One region of the Stenotrophomonas sp. 78350_Sma genome, then DNA from elsewhere that is predicted to be linked to it. Evidence: riboswitches for the same ligand, from Rfam matches in the RefSeq annotation. Region 1 holds a riboswitch; the other holds the start of a gene.
The links. A riboswitch is a leader RNA that binds a small molecule or an ion and turns the genes downstream of it on or off. The one in region 1 is predicted to bind cobalamin.
Positions count from the first base shown of each region.

Region 2: linked by a shared signal. The riboswitch ahead of btuB (TonB-dependent vitamin B12 receptor) and the one ahead of ACZK4H_RS01055 (epoxyqueuosine reductase QueH) in region 1 are both predicted to bind cobalamin.

Region 1 is NZ_CM151182.1:244,048-251,510, forward strand. Features, by position in the region: gene ACZK4H_RS01020 (LysE family translocator) at 1-212, opposite strand, end outside; gene ACZK4H_RS01025 (acyl-CoA thioesterase) at 366-767, shown strand; gene ACZK4H_RS01030 (NAD-dependent protein deacetylase) at 824-1,630, shown strand; gene ACZK4H_RS01035 (NADH:flavin oxidoreductase/NADH oxidase) at 1,752-2,852, shown strand; gene ACZK4H_RS01040 (LysR family transcriptional regulator) at 2,871-3,782, opposite strand; gene purU (formyltetrahydrofolate deformylase) at 3,897-4,748, shown strand; gene pncA (bifunctional nicotinamidase/pyrazinamidase) at 4,819-5,445, opposite strand; gene ACZK4H_RS01055 (epoxyqueuosine reductase QueH) at 5,502-6,188, opposite strand; cobalamin riboswitch at 6,351-6,565, opposite strand; gene ACZK4H_RS01060 (aspartyl protease family protein) at 6,827-7,463, shown strand, end outside.
Region 2 is NZ_CM151182.1:526,835-534,297, forward strand. Features, by position in the region: gene ACZK4H_RS02330 (MBL fold metallo-hydrolase) at 1-873, opposite strand, end outside; gene ACZK4H_RS02335 (NAD(P)-dependent oxidoreductase) at 1,035-1,673, opposite strand; gene ACZK4H_RS02340 (LysR family transcriptional regulator) at 1,782-2,711, shown strand; gene ACZK4H_RS02345 (class I SAM-dependent methyltransferase) at 2,708-3,499, shown strand; gene gph (phosphoglycolate phosphatase) at 3,564-4,232, shown strand; gene btuB (TonB-dependent vitamin B12 receptor) at 4,347-6,188, opposite strand; cobalamin riboswitch at 6,304-6,526, opposite strand; gene ACZK4H_RS02360 (histidine phosphatase family protein) at 6,670-7,248, shown strand; gene ACZK4H_RS02365 (TfoX/Sxy family protein) at 7,287-7,463, opposite strand, start outside.

The DNA.
Region 1 (7,463 bases):
AACGGTACCGTCATCAGCAGGGCGGTAATGCCCAGCGCCGCACACAGCATGTAGAACACGAAGCCCAGCGCCACCCCGCCCAGCGAGATCAGCCCCGCCATGGGCCCCTGGCAGATCGAGCGCGAGATGACGTAGATCATGTTCGGCCCGGGCGTGATCACCATGGCCAGCGAGACCAGTGCAAAAGCCAGAAGGTCGGAAGTGGCGGGCATGGGCGGTCCTGGCGGTGGGCGTGGCGCAGTGTAGCGCCTGCCACGGGCGGTGCCTGCGCAGGCACCGCTGCCAGGTGGCCATTGCACATGCGTTCCGATGGCCGTCACGCCGGTCGCATAAAATTACCGGACCCCACACACCGAAGCACCCCCATGACCCCGATCCCCGAGACCGTGCCGCCCACCGAAGTGCGCATGGCCGAAATCGTCTTCCCGAACCACACCAACCACCTCGGCACCCTGTTCGGTGGCCAGGCGCTGGCGTGGATGGACAAGGCCGCCTTCCTGGCCGCTGCGCGCTACTCGCGCCGCACCGTGGTGACCGCGCGCAGCGACCAGGTCGACTTCAAGCTGCCGATCCGCATCGGCCAGATGGTGGAAACCATCGGCCGCATCGTCGAAGTCGGCCGCAGCTCGATGAAGGTCGAGGTGGAGCTGGTCGCCGAAGACCTGCACAGCGGCGAGCGCAAGCTGTGTACCCGCGGCCACTTCGTGATGATCGCGCTGGACGAGGAAGGCCATCCGATCGCAGTGCCGCCCCTGCCGGTGGCCTGACCCGGCCGACTGGACCGGCGCTTGCCGGGGCGCGCATGCGCCCCCATCTGGTACCCATGACCCTGCCGCTGACCGACTTCATCGACCGCGCCCAGCGCCTGTTCGTGCTGACCGGTGCCGGTTGCAGCACCGCCTCGGGCATTCCCGATTACCGCGATACCGACGGCCAGTGGAAACGTACGCCACCGGTGACCTACCAGGCGTTCATGGGCGAAGCGGCCACCCGCCAGCGCTACTGGGCGCGCAGCCTGCTGGGCTGGCCGCGGTTCGGCCTGGCACGGCCCAATGGTACCCACCAGGCCCTGGCCGCACTGGAAAACAGCGGCAAGCTGCAGGTACTGCTGACCCAGAACGTGGACGGCCTGCACCAGCGCGCCGGCAGCCGCAACGTGATCGACCTGCATGGCCGCCTGGACCTGGTGCGCTGCATGGGCTGCGAGCGCCGTAGCGGCCGCGAGGACTTCCAGCAGCGCCTGCTGGACGCCAATCCCGGCTGGGATGCCCTGGAGGCTGGCATCGCCCCCGACGGCGATGCCGATCTGGAGACCGATTTCTCCAGCTTCGTGGTGCCCGGTTGCCCGTACTGTGGCGGCCTGCTGAAGCCGGACGTGGTGTTCTTCGGTGAAAACGTGCCGCGGGAGCGCGTGGAGGCGGTGCATGGGCACCTGCAGCAGGCAGACGCCGTGCTGGTGGTGGGCTCGTCGCTGATGGTCTATTCCGGCTTCCGCTTCGTGCAGGCAGCGGCCAGGGCAGGACTGCCGGTGGCGGCGCTGAACCGTGGCCGCACCCGCGCCGACGACCTGCTGCAGTTCAAGGATGAGCGGGACTGCGCCGAGGCGTTGGCGGGTTTTGCGACCCGGTAGCGCCGGGCCATGCCCGGCGCTACCGGTGACCCGCCCCCGCGAAACAGCGATCCATCCAGACGGTTGATTCGCAGGCCGTGCGGCGGTGCAATACGCACCCCCTTCGTCGTTCATCACCGTCTTGAGCCAGCTGTTTTCGCCGATCTCGTTCGGCCCCCTGACCCTGTCCAACCGCATCGTCATCGCGCCGATGTGCCAGTACTCCGCCGAAGACGGCCGCGCCAGCGACTGGCATGCCATGCACCTGGGCAACCTGGCGCAGTCCGGCGCCGGCCTGCTGATCCTGGAAGCCACCGCGGTCGAGCCGCGTGGCCGCATCAGCTGGGCCGACCTGGGCCTGTGGGATGACGGCACCGAAGCGGCACTGGCACAGGTACTGGCCACCGTCCGCCGCTGGTCGCCGATGCCGCTGGGTATCCAGCTCGGCCACGCCGGTCGCAAGGCGTCGGTGAAGCGCCCGTGGGATGGCGGCGGCCAGCTGCCGGCCGATGATGCGCGTGGCTGGGCCACCGTGGCGCCGTCGCCGCTGCCGTTCCACGCAGCCGATCCGGCGCCGCAGGAACTGGATGAGGCCGGCATTGCCGAAGTCGTCGCTGCCTTCGCCGCCAGCGCCGTGCGCGCCGAGCGCCTGGGCTTCGAGCTGATCGAGCTGCATGCGGCCCACGGTTACCTGCTGCACCAGTTCCTGTCGCCGCTGAGCAACCGCCGCACCGACGGCTACGGTGGCTCGTTGCCGAACCGCCTGCGTCTGCTGGTGGAAGTGTTCGATGCCGTGCGTGCGGCAGTGTCCGACAAGGTCGCTGTGGGCGTGCGCATTTCCGCCAGCGACTGGGTCGACGGTGGTTGGGATCTGGTGCAGAGCGAAGCGCTGGCGCAGGTGATGGATGCGCGCGGCTGCAACTTCCTGCACGTTTCCAGCGGTGGCCTGGACGAGCGCCAGAAGATCACCGTCGGTCCGGGTTACCAGGTGCCGTTCGCGGCGGCGATCAAGGCCAAGGTGCGCATGCCGGTCATCGCCGTGGGCATGATCACCGAACCGGAGCAGGCCGAATCGATCCTGCGCCATCGCCACGCCGATGCGGTCGCGCTGGCACGCGGCATCCTCTACGACCCGCGCTGGCCGTGGCACGCTGCTGCTGCATTGCGCGACAGCGTGGAACCGGCGCCGCAGTACCTGCGCTGCGAGCCGCGCGACGCGCGTGGCGTGTTCAAGGCACGCTGATTCAAGGCACGCTGAGGCTTACACCCGCCAGGCCGGCGTGATGCCGGCCTGCAGGTGCTCGAACAGCGCGCGGATCTTGGCGGTGAAGTCGCGGCGGTCGCTGACGCAGAAGTAGACCTCCATCGGTTCCGGGCGCCACGCGGTGTTGGCACCGAACACCGCCTGCAGGCGGCCATCGCGCAGGTACGGCTCGGCCACGAATGCGGCCAGCCGGGTAATGCCGGCACCGGCCGCCGCCAGCGTCGCCAGCGCATCGATGTCATCACAGACCATGCTCGGTGGCAGCGCGGCGTCCACGCGCTGGCCGTCCTTCAGCAGGCCCCAGCGCAATGGTCGGCCATCGGTGGGGAAGCGGTGCAGCAGACCACGATGGCTGCCCAGGTCGGAGGGTTGCTGCGGGGTACCGTGTGCCGTCAGGTAGGCCGGTGAGGCACAGAACACGAAGGGCACGCGCGCCAGCTGCCGTGCGACTACGCCGTCCTCCAGCTGCGCACCGATGCGGATGCTGGCATCCACCGCTTCCGGCCCGTGCTGCACGGCGCGGTCGGTCAGGCGAAGCTCCAGCTGCAGTTGTGGATAGCGCTGCTGCAGCGACGGCAGCAACGGTGCAAGCACGTGGCGACCGAACGCGCTGCTGCTGGCGATGCGCAGTGGCCCGGCCGGTTCGATGTCGCCGGCGGTGACCATGGCCTGCGCGCGTGCCAGGTCGGCTTCGATGTGGCGCACCTGGGCCAGGTACAGCGCACCGGCCTCGCTGAGGGCCAGCTGGCGCGTGCTTCGGTTCAGCAACCGTACGCCCAGATGGGCCTCCAGACGGTTGATGTTCTGGCCGACTGCGGTGGCGCTGATGCCAAGGATGCGGGCCGCGGCGGCAATGCTGCCGGTCTCTGCGGTGCGGGTGAAGCTGCGGATCAGTTGCAACAGGTTCATGACCGACCAGCTTGCCATGGGGACGCCCAAGTATCGCTTGGGACTGAACCAAGCAGTTCGGTTGCATCGGAGACCATCGATCCGGCAGGCAGGTTGCTGCCCTACACTCGGAAGATGCGCCCCGATTCCATTCTTACCCTGTCCTGCCCCGACCGCACCGGCATCGTCTACCGCGTGTCCGGCCTGCTGTTCGACCACGGCTGCAACATCCTCGACGCGCAGCAGTTCGGCGATGAGGAAAGCGGCCGCTTCTTCCTGCGCGTGCACTTCGACCGCGACGCCAGCCTGCCGCTGGAGACCGTGCACACGGCCATGGCCACGCTCGCCGAAGGCTTCGGCATGGACTGGCAGCTGCACGATGGCCGACGCCGCGCGCGGCTGCTGGTGCTGGTCAGCAAGCAGGGGCACTGCCTCAACGATCTGCTGTTCCGTGCCCACAGCGGCCAGCTGAAGGTGGACATCGCCGCAGTGGCGTCCAACCATGCCGACTTCGCGCCGCTGGCCGCGTCCTACCAGGTGCCGTTCCATCATCTGCCGGTGAACGCGGAAACGCGCGCGGTGCAGGAGCAGCAGATCATCGACCTGGTCGAGCGCGAGCGCATCGACCTGGTGGTGCTGGCGCGCTACATGCAGATCCTGTCGCCCACGCTGTGCCGCGCGCTGGCGGGCCGTGCGATCAACATCCACCACAGCTTCCTGCCCAGCTTCAAGGGCGCGCAGCCTTATCACCAGGCGCACGCGCGCGGGGTCAAGATCATCGGCGCCACCGCGCACTACGTCACCGAGGATCTGGACGAAGGTCCGATCATCGAACAGGACGTCGCGCGTGTGGACCACGCCATGGCACCGCGTGAGCTGGTGCGGCTGGGCAGTGACACCGAATCGCTGGTGCTGGCGCGTGCCGTGCGCAGGCATGTCGAGCACCGCATCCTGCTCAACGGGCACCGCACGGTGGTGTTCCGGTAGTGCCGGCCGCGGGTCGGCAACAGCAGGGATCCCGGGGTTGCCGGCCAGCGGCCGGCACTACCGATGTCGGTCAGGCGATCGCGATTCCCGCCTTCCCCAGCGCCTCGCGCACCATTGCGTCGTTGGCCTCGGTCACCGGTTTGGTCAGCTCCCACAGGAACTTCACCCGGAAGCCGGACTTCACCGCGTCCTGCGCGCTCCACAGCACGCAGTAGTCGCGGGCCAGGCCGCACACGTGCACTTCGCGGATGCGGCGCTCGTGCAGCCAGCCGGCCAGGCCGGTGGCCGGGCGCTCGCCATCGGGGCCGTGGTTCTCGCGGAAGGCGCTGTACGAATCCACCTGTTGGCGCGTGCCCTTGCGCAGGATCAGGTCGGCCACGGTCCAGTCCACGCCCGGGTGCAGCGCGGCGCCATCGCTGCCCTGCACGCAATGGTCGGGCCACAGCGTCTGCGGCTGCGCGTGCAGGAGGATGGTCTCGAACGGACGCTTGCCGGGGTGCTGGCTGGCGAAGGAGGCGTGGCCGGCCGGGTGCCAGTCCTGGGTGGCCACCACCGTGCGGTAGCGGCGCTGTGCCAGCAGTCCGGCAATCGGTGCCACCAGCGCATCGCCCTGGTCGCAGGCCAGCGCGCCACCGGGCATGAAGTCCGGCTGCAGGTCGATCACCAGCAGGGCGACATCGGCGGGCAGGGCGGTCATGGCAGATCCACTACATCACAAGGGGGCGACCAGCGTGGCCGCCCCGGCGGCGCAGGTCAATCGCCCTGCGGCGTCTCAGCGTCCTGCCCGTAGTACAGCAGGCCGATCCTGATCCGCTCCCGGCCGTTCTCGCGGCGATGGCGGTTGGCATCGCGCAGCGAGTACACGCAGCCGCAGTATTCCTGCTGGTAGAACTGCTCGCGCTTGCTGATCTCGATCATGCGGCTGGCACCGCCACCCTTGCGCCAGTTGTAGTCCCAGTACTGCAGGCCTTCATAGCGCGATGCGGCGCGGATGCCGCAGTCGTTGATCTGCGTCATGTTCTTCCAGCGCGAGATGCCCAGCGACGAGCTGATGGTGTCGTAGCCGTGTTCATGCGCGTACAGCGCGGTGCGCTCGAAACGCATGTCGAAGCACATCGTGCAGCGGATACCGCGCTCGGGCTCGTTCTCCATGCCACGCGCACGGCTGAACCAGTTGTCGGTGTCGTAGTCGCAATCGATGAAGGGAATGCCGTGCTGCTCGGCGAAGCGGATGTTCTCCTGCTTGCGCAGCTCGTACTCCTTCACCGGGTGGATGTTGGGGTTGTAGAAGAAGATCGCGTAGTCGATCCCGGAGGCGGTGATCGCCTCCATCACTTCGCCCGAACAGGGCGCGCAGCACGAATGCAGCAGCAGGCGCTTGCCGTCGGCGGGCAGGGTCAGGGTGGGGCGTTGGAGATCGGTCATCGTCAGGTACCGCATGGACCGCCGGCAGCGACGGTGGCCCATGCATCAGCGCGTGGGTGGAACAGGGCGGGCCGGATACCGTGAAAAGGACGCGCGCGGCCGCGCTGCCTGCACGCGCAGGACAACGGCGGCCCCGGCACCCTCCCCGCGGAGAGTCCAGGTCGAATCAGGGGACGGTCGTGTCCCCCGGCCGTGGCCGGTATTCGGGCTGATGGACACGGGCCGCAGCCCACCTACTACCTGCCGCTTCCCAGGCATGTGCCCAGTGCTGTTGGCAGGATTCGTTTCCATTCACCGCTGCGGGGCAGCTCCGGAATGGGCGCGCGAGGCGCCTTCACCGGATTCCCGTTTAAATCCATCCCGTTATCGAAACGTCGGGAAGGATACCTTCGGCGTGTGCACGGTGGACCCGTTGGCGGCGATGGTCAAGGTCCGCAGGGTGCAACCGTGCGGGCCCGTGGCGCATCCATGCTGCAGGACCGCTTGGAACCCTGCCCATGGACAGTCTTGCCGCAACGCCCCCACACGCCCGCACCGGGCATCCAACTGCCCCGACCCGTGCCAGGCGGCGCTGCCTGCCCGTATGGGCGATGGGGCTGCTCTGCCTTTCCGGATGGGCCCATGCACTGCCTTCACCTGGCCCGGCATGTGCATTGGCCACTGCGCCCGGTGAAACCGTCATCGATGTTCCGTTCGAGGTTGTCGATGGGCGCATCTACCTGCAGGTGCAGGTCAATGACGCAGGTACGTTCCGCTTCGCCGTCGATACCGGTGCGAGTGGTGTGGCACGTGCCGATACCCGCCTGGTGCGCGCGCTGAATCTGCCAATGGGGGGCACCGCCTCTCATTCCGATGGCGTGCGCACCGCCGATGCCGCTACGGTCCGCTTCGATGCGCTCGCCCTTGGTGGCGTGCGCCGCCAGGACGTGGTGGCGATCACCCGCGACTACAACGCCCGACAGTCCGAGGCCGCCGCCTTCGATGGGATCCTGGCGCGCGATTTCTTCGACGATGGCCTGCTGGTGCTCGACTTCCCACGCAAGCGGCTGCGCTTTCGCCGCGACCATCGATTGCTGCCGGGGCAGCCGGGTACGCTGGCCTACACGCGGGCCTTCCGCATTCCGGTGCAGATCGGCACGGTTACGACCGAAGCACAGTTGGATACCGGCGCAAACGTGGCGCTGGTGCTGCCTGCTGCACTCCATGAGCGTGCAGCCAGCGGCACGGTTGTCGCGGGCGATCCACTGGCCCTCAGCCACGGCCGGATCCAGAGCGGCCGGGCACGGCTGG
Region 2 (7,463 bases), 280 kb from region 1:
CAGCTCCAGCGATGCCACGCCGTCCAGCTTCGGGTAGCGCGCCTGCATCGCTTTCACCAGCGCCGCACCGTCCTTGGCCTTGGCTGCCTCGGAATCGAACGCGCGGATGTAGTCCGCCGTGAACGCCAGTGCACTGGCATCCAGCGCCGCACCCGGCGCGTAGTGCCCCGGTACCACCACCTTCGGCTTCAGTGCCTGCAGCCGCTGCAGGGTCTGCAGCCAGTCGGTGTGCGACTTCGGCGTCTGCGTGTCGGCCATCCACACGTGTTCACCGGCCATCACCGTAATACCGCCGACGATCGCGCGCAGCGACGGCACCCACAGCACCGTGCGGTCCGGGGTCGGGCCATCGAGGCCGATCAGCGGCAGGCGCTGGCCTTCCAGCTGCAGGGCATCACCGTCCAGCACCTGCGGCACCACGATGCGTGCCGGCACGTCGGCGCCCATCTTCGGCCCCCAGTAGGCCAGCTTGCCGGCCTGGCTCTGCTGGATATGGGCGACGGTCTGCGCGGTGGCGACGATGCGTGCCCGCGGGAACGCGTCCTGCAGGGTAGCCAGGCCGAAGTAATAGTCCGGATCACCGTGGCTGATGTAGATCGTGGTCAGCTGCTTGCCGCTGGCACGGATCAGCTCGACCAGCTTGCGCGCGTCGCTGGCGCCGAACTGCGCATCGACCAGGATCGCGTCATGGCGGCCTTCGATCAGCACCGAAGACACCGAGAACATCGCCTGCGGGCCCGGATGGAAGGTCTGCAGGTGCAGCTGGGATGTGGTCGCCGTGGCCGGCGCCGGCGTGGCCGAAGCGGCCATCAGCGGAGCACTGGCGAAGGCGGCGGCCAGCGCGAGGGGAAGCAGCAGGGTAGCGGTGCGCATTGGGAATTCCTCGTGTCGGATGGGGAGCGGAGCGCGGGCTATGCCGGGCGTCCTTGCTCGGCCCGCTGCGGGCCGTCGCAAGCGACGTTGGCAACGGCTCCTGCCGTTGCCTTCGGCTCTACAGCTGGGTAGCGCCGGGCCATGCCCGGCGGACGCCATGATCAGTACGCGGCCGTGATGATCTGCTTCGGGTACTGCTGCGCTTCCAGCTCGGCGACGAACGCGGCGCCGTAGTCGGCGTAGCTGATGCGGCTGTGGCCGCTGGCATCAGCGAGGAAGGCCTTGGGCTGCACGCGGTACTGGCCGCGCTCTTCGCCCGGGCCGATTTCGGCGGCCGGCGAGAAGAAGGTCCAGTCCAGGTCGTCCACCGCCTGCAGGCGATTGAAGGCTTCACGATGGGCCAGCGCGTACGGCTTGTAGGCCTCCGGGAAGTTGGGGGTATCGACCAGCTGCACGCCCGGCGCGACTTCCAGGCTGCCGGCGCCACCGACCACCACCAGGCGCGGTACACCGGCCTTGCGCGCGGCGGCGGCCAGCTGCGCGGCCACTTCGCCGACGCGGCCGATGTCATCGCCCGGACGCGGGCCATAGGCGCTGGCCAGCACGTCGTGGCCGGCGATGGCGGCGACCAGGGCATCCTGGTCATCCAGCGAGGCGATCACCGGATGGGCACCGGCCAGTTCGGCCGGAAGATCCTGCGCGCTGCGCACGATGACGGTGAGTTCGTGGCCGTTGGCCAGCGCGTGGCGGGCGATCTGGCGGCCGATGTTGCCGGTGGAACCAACGAGGGCGATCTTCATGGCAGGACTCCGTGGGGTGGTATGGGGTGGGAATGGGGCCACTCTAGGCCGCTGCAGTCGCTCGAAAAACAGCGTATAACGCGCTTGTTTGTTGCATGGATCGAGCATATGGACCGATTGACCGCCATGACCGTGTTCGTCGAGGTGGCCGAGCGCGGCAGCCTCACCGCCGCCGCCGAGGTGCTGGACATGTCACGGGCGATGGTCACCCGCTACCTGGCCGAGGTCGAGGGTTGGCTGGGCGCGCGCCTGCTGCACCGGACCACGCGCCGGGTCAGCCTGACCGGCCCCGGCGAGGCGGCGCTGGTGCGCTTCCGGCAGATGCTGGCCATCGGCGAGGAACTGCACGGTGAGCTGGCCAGCGACGATCCCGAACCGCACGGCACGTTGCGGGTGACCGCCAGCGTGTCGTTCGGGCAGAGCCACCTGGCGCGGGCGGTGGCCGCTTTCGTCGCACGCCACCCGGCGGCGCGCATCGAACTGCTGCTGGTCGACCGCACCGTGAACCTGGTGGAGGAGCGCGTGGACCTTGCGGTGCGCATCGCCCGCCAGATCGATCCCAGCCTGATTGCACGACGGTTGGCCACCTGCCGCTCGGTGTTGTGCGCGACGCCGTCCTACCTGCAGGCACGCGGTACGCCTACCGCACCGGAACACCTGGCCGCGCACAACTGCCTGACCCATCACTACGTGGGCAAGAGCTTGTGGCAGCTGCACCGCGCTGGCCGTTCACTGTCGGTGGCGGTGGGCGGCAACATCAGCGCCAACGAAGCCTCGCTGTTGCTGGAAGCGGTGCGTGCCGGCGCCGGCATCGCCATGCTGCCGACCTACCAGGTGGCGCCGCTGCTGCGCAGTGGCGAGCTGATCGAACTGCTGCCCGAATTCAGTCTGGACGAACTCGGCATTCATGCCGTGTACGCATCACGGCGCCAGCAGCCCGCTATCATGCGGCGATTCCTGGATTTCCTGGGCGAGTGTTTCGCCAGCCCGGCCTTCCAGGATCTGGATTGGCGCCCACCGGGCAAGGAGAACACATGAACCATGGACAGGCCTTGATCGACCACAACCGTGCTGCCTGGGACCGCCAGGCCAGCGAAGTGCGCGAATGGTCGCGCCCGGTGGAAAGCTCAACGATTGCCGCCGCGCGCGATGGCCGCTGGCAGGTGCACCTGACCCCGCGCGCGCTGCCGCTGGACTGGCTGGGTGATGTGCGCGGCCGCCGCATCCTCTGCCTGGCCTCGGGCGGTGGCCAGCAGGCCCCGGTGCTGGCGGCGGCCGGGGCGGAGGTGACCGTGTTCGATCTGTCCGATGGCCAGCTCGAGCAGGATCGTCAGGTGGCGGCGCGTGATGGCCTGCAACTGCGCACGGTGCAGGGCGACATGCGCGATCTGCACGCCTTCGCCAACGACAGCTTCGATGTGGTGTTCCACCCGATCTCCAACCTGTACGTGCCCGACGTCCGGCCGGTGTGGACCGAATGCCGCCGCGTGCTGGCGCGCGATGGCATGCTGATGGCCAGCTTCTACAACCCGGTGCTGTTCGTCGGTGCGCGCGATCCGCAGCTGGATGCACAGGGCCTGATCCGGCCGCAGTACGCCATTCCCTATTCGGATCTGGAAGACCTGCCACCGGCCGAGCGCGAGGCGAAACTGGCACGGGGCGACGCACTGACCTTCGGCCACAGCCTGACCGAACTGATCGGTGGCCAGCTCGATGCCGGCTTCATCATCGATCGCTTCATGGAAGACTGGCAGCCGCAGCCGCGTTTCCTGATCGACCGTTACCTGCCCACCTTCCTGGCTACCCGCGCGCGCCGGATCGGCTGAGGCGGATCGGCGCAAAAAACAGCGGCGTACAATGGACGGCCCCACGTCATGCAGGTGCCGTCCCTTGTCGTATCCGTATCCGCTGGTCGTGTTCGACCTCGATGGCACGCTGGTCGACAGCGCTGCCGATATTGCCGAAGCGCTGAACCGCACGCTGGAGGACATCGGCGTGGCGCGTGTGCCGGAAGCCACCGTGCTGGGCTGGATCGGTGACGGTGTGCGTCGTCTGGTCGAACAGGCGGTGCAGGCCGCCGGCCGCGAGGTGGACCTGGCCGAGGTGATGCCGGTGTTCATGGTGCACTACCGTGAGTGCCTGCTGCGCAGCCCGCGGCTGTTCGATGGCGTGGGCGAAGCGCTGGCGCAACTGCGTGCGCGCAACGTGCCACTGGCGATCTGCACCAACAAGCCTGAAGCACTGGTGCCGCCGCTGCTGCAGCACCTGGGTATCGGTGATGTATTCGCGCTGGTACTGGGGGGAGATTCGCTGCCGCAGCGCAAGCCCAGCGGTGAGCCATTGCGGTACATCGCCGCGCACTTCGGGCTGTCGGTGGAGTCCTGCCTGATGGTGGGTGATTCGTTGACCGATTACCGCGCCGCCGAAGATGCCGGCATGCCGATCGCACTGGTGCGCTACGGCTATCCGCGCGGCCTGGACCTGGCCACCGCGCATGCGGTGGCGGTGATCGATGACCTGCGTGAACTGCCGGGGTTGGTCGCCGGTATCCCGGTGTAGAGCCGAGCCCGTGCTCGGCTGCTTGAATGCATGAGCCGAGCATGGCTCGGCTCTACAGTAGACGCCATGCGTCGATGGCATCAGGAGGCGCCGGGAGATGCCCGGCGCGCTCCTTCATTTCGGCTGGTAACGCACGCTCAACTGGTACTCACGGCCGGGCTGGTTGAACCACGCCACGGTCTCATACCTGCGGTCGAACACATTGGCGGCACGTGCCAGCAGCGACCACGACGGCGTCAGCGCGTACTCGGCGCGCAGATCCAGCGTGCCGTAACCTCCCACCTTCACCATGTTGGCGGCATCGTCGTAGCGCTTGCCGGCACCCTGTACGGTCAGGCCGGCGCGGAAGTTGCCGAAGCGACGGTCGATGTCCAGGCGCGCGGTCTGCTGCGCGCGGCGTGGCAGCCAGTTGTCGAACTGGGTGCTGCCGCCGGTGCGGTTGCGCGGGTCGGTGTAGCTGAGCTGTGCGTTGATGTCGAAGCCGGCCAGCAGCACGCCGCCGGTCAGTTCGGCACCGCGGATGCGGGACTTCTCCACCTGCTGCATCTTGAAGGTCGCCGCATCGTAGGTGATCAGATCATCGATGCGGGTTTCATACACATCCAGGCCCCAGTGCCAGCCCTGGCCCTGCTGCGAAACGCCCAGGTTGGCACTCTTGGATTTCTCCGGGTTCAACGTAGGCACGCCGCTCCACGGGTCGTACAGATCGCTGAAGGTCGGTGCCTTGAACGCTGTGCCATAGCTGGCGTTGACGCGCAGGCCGTGGCCCAGTTCCATGGCCCAGCCAACGCTGCCGGTAGCGTGGTTGCCGAACTGCTGGTTGTCGTCGTTGCGTGCGCTGGCCTGCAGCTGGTGGCGTCCGAAGCGGCCCTGGTACTGCACGAACACGCCGGTGTTGCGGCGACTGTCGACGAGGTAACCCGCGCTGCTGCCATCCAGGTTGTCTTCGCTCCAGTCCACGCCTGCGCTCAGCAGCTGGCCCTCGGCCACGCCGAAATCGCCCTGCAGCGAGGCGCTGTCGCGATGGGTCTGTGCGCTGCCACGTGCACCGAAGTCGCCGAAGTTGTCCGACTCGTTGTCACTGCGGCCGACGTTGGCGGTGAATGCCAAGCGCTCGGACGGGGTGTAGCGCACCTTGCCGGCCAGCACCTGCTGGCGGGTTTCCGAATGGTTGTAGTAACCGTCGTAGTGGTTCTTGCCGTCGGCGCGCAATGCGCTGCCTTCCACGTTCCACTGGTCGTTGAATGTGTAGCCACCGCGCAGGCTCTTGGACAGGTTGCGGTAGCCGTCGCGATCGGGCTCGTCGGCGAAACAGCCGGTGAACAGCGTGGCCGAGCCGCGGCAGGCATCGATGCCATCGGAATGCTGGTAGGCGATGTCGGCACCGAACCAGCCGCGTTCGCTGCCACCACCAATGCCGCCGCTGGCTTCGCGCAGCCCGTTGCTGCCGCCGCCGAGCTGGAAGTGCGGGGCGAAATCGCCCTGGTTGCGGCGGGTGAAGATCTGGATCACGCCACCGATGGCGTCGGCGCCGTACAGGCTCGACTGCGGGCCACGCACGATTTCCACGCGCTCGATCTGCGCCAGCGGCAGGTCCTGGTACATGGCCAGGCCGAGGTCGGCGCTGTTGATGCGCACGCCATCCACCAGCACCACGGTGTGGCCGGAATTGGTACCGCGCAGGAACAGCGAGCTCTGCTTGCCGAGGCCACCGGAGTTGGTCAGGTTGATGCCGGCGCGGCCACGCAGCAGTTCCTGCAGCGAAGTGGCCTGGCTGGATTCGATCTGCGCGCGGTCGATCACCTGTGCCGGCGCGATGCTGTCCTGCAGGGCGATCGGGGTGCGGGTGGCGGTGACCAGGATCTGGTCGAGCGCGGTGGTGGCCTCGCTGGCCTGGGCCAGCGCGGGCAGGGCGGCCAGCACGGCCAGGGACAGCATTCGGGACTGCAGCTTCATGGGGGACTCCAGGTGCCACGCACGCCCGCGTGGCGAAGGGGAGGAGCCGCGAAGGCAGGCACGCGCCGACGCCGCAGCGCGCGCCACGGTCATCCAGCGCCATGCCCACCGCATCGCGACCTGAGGCTTCCGGGCCGGTCTCCGGGCTCGCCGCCGGGTGGCGCGAGGCCACCGTCCAGGCGCCTTCCCATGCCTGTGGCACAGTGGCGTTGTTGCCTGGAACTGACGTGCTTACCGTTGCGGGGGCAGCGCCGGCCTGGCGTGGAATCACGCGTCACCGGCTTCCCGTTTCAACCTGCCGGCCGGGGCCGCAGGTCACCTGGAAGTGCGCGCAGTCTACGGCATCGCAGGCAGTGCCGTTGCGTCGCGCCTGCACGACTGCCTTTGCTGTGCCTTTAGAATGGTTGCTCGATCCCGTGGTGCCGTTGCCGATGTCCGCCCGTTTTCCGCTGTACCTGCGTTGCCCGTCCGGGACGCGCGCATGATCCTCGACCTGGTCCGCCATGCCGGCAACGGCCGTGATGAATACCTCGATGGCCGCAGCGACCCACCGCAGCTGGCCGGCCTGCCGAAGGAGCTGGTCGAGGCCTATGCCGGGCAGCGCTGGGAGCGGGTGGTCAGTTCGCCGCGGCTGCGTTCGCTGCATACGGCCATGGCGCTGGCCACCCCGCGCGGGCTGGACGTCGAAGCGGACGAGGAATGGGAAGAGCTGGATTTTGGCGACTGGGACGGGCAATCGCTGTTCGACCTGCCGGAAGATGCGCTGGCCGCCTTCCACGCCGATCCGCATGCGTTCCCACCGCCGAACGGCGAGAGCTGGGGGCATTTCGAGCGGCGCATCGCGCGCGCGCTGGATCGCCTGCTGGATGACGATGACCCGGTGCCGACGCTGGTAGTCAGCCACGGTGGCCCGTTGCGCATGGTGCTGTCGCAGGTCTGCGGCCTGCCGATGTCGCTCTGCTGGGCCCTGCGTATCGACCACGGCACGCGCCTGCGGGTGTGGCTGGAGCGTGGCGAGGTCGGGCTGGTGGGTGAGCTGCTGGAGCTGCAGCAGCCTTGATTGCACTCGCCGGGCATGGCCCGGCGCTACCGGTGCAGTCAATCCTCGTCCGCGTCCTCGGTCACGCTGTCCTCAGCGTCATCGTCGGCATCGAAGCGCTGCTCATGCACCGGGCCCGAGGCCGGGCCGGCTGCCTTCAGCGGATGCGCAGCGATGCGCGCTTCGTAATCCTGCACCAGTGCTTCACGCTGTGGCTCGCTCAGCTCCTGCCAATG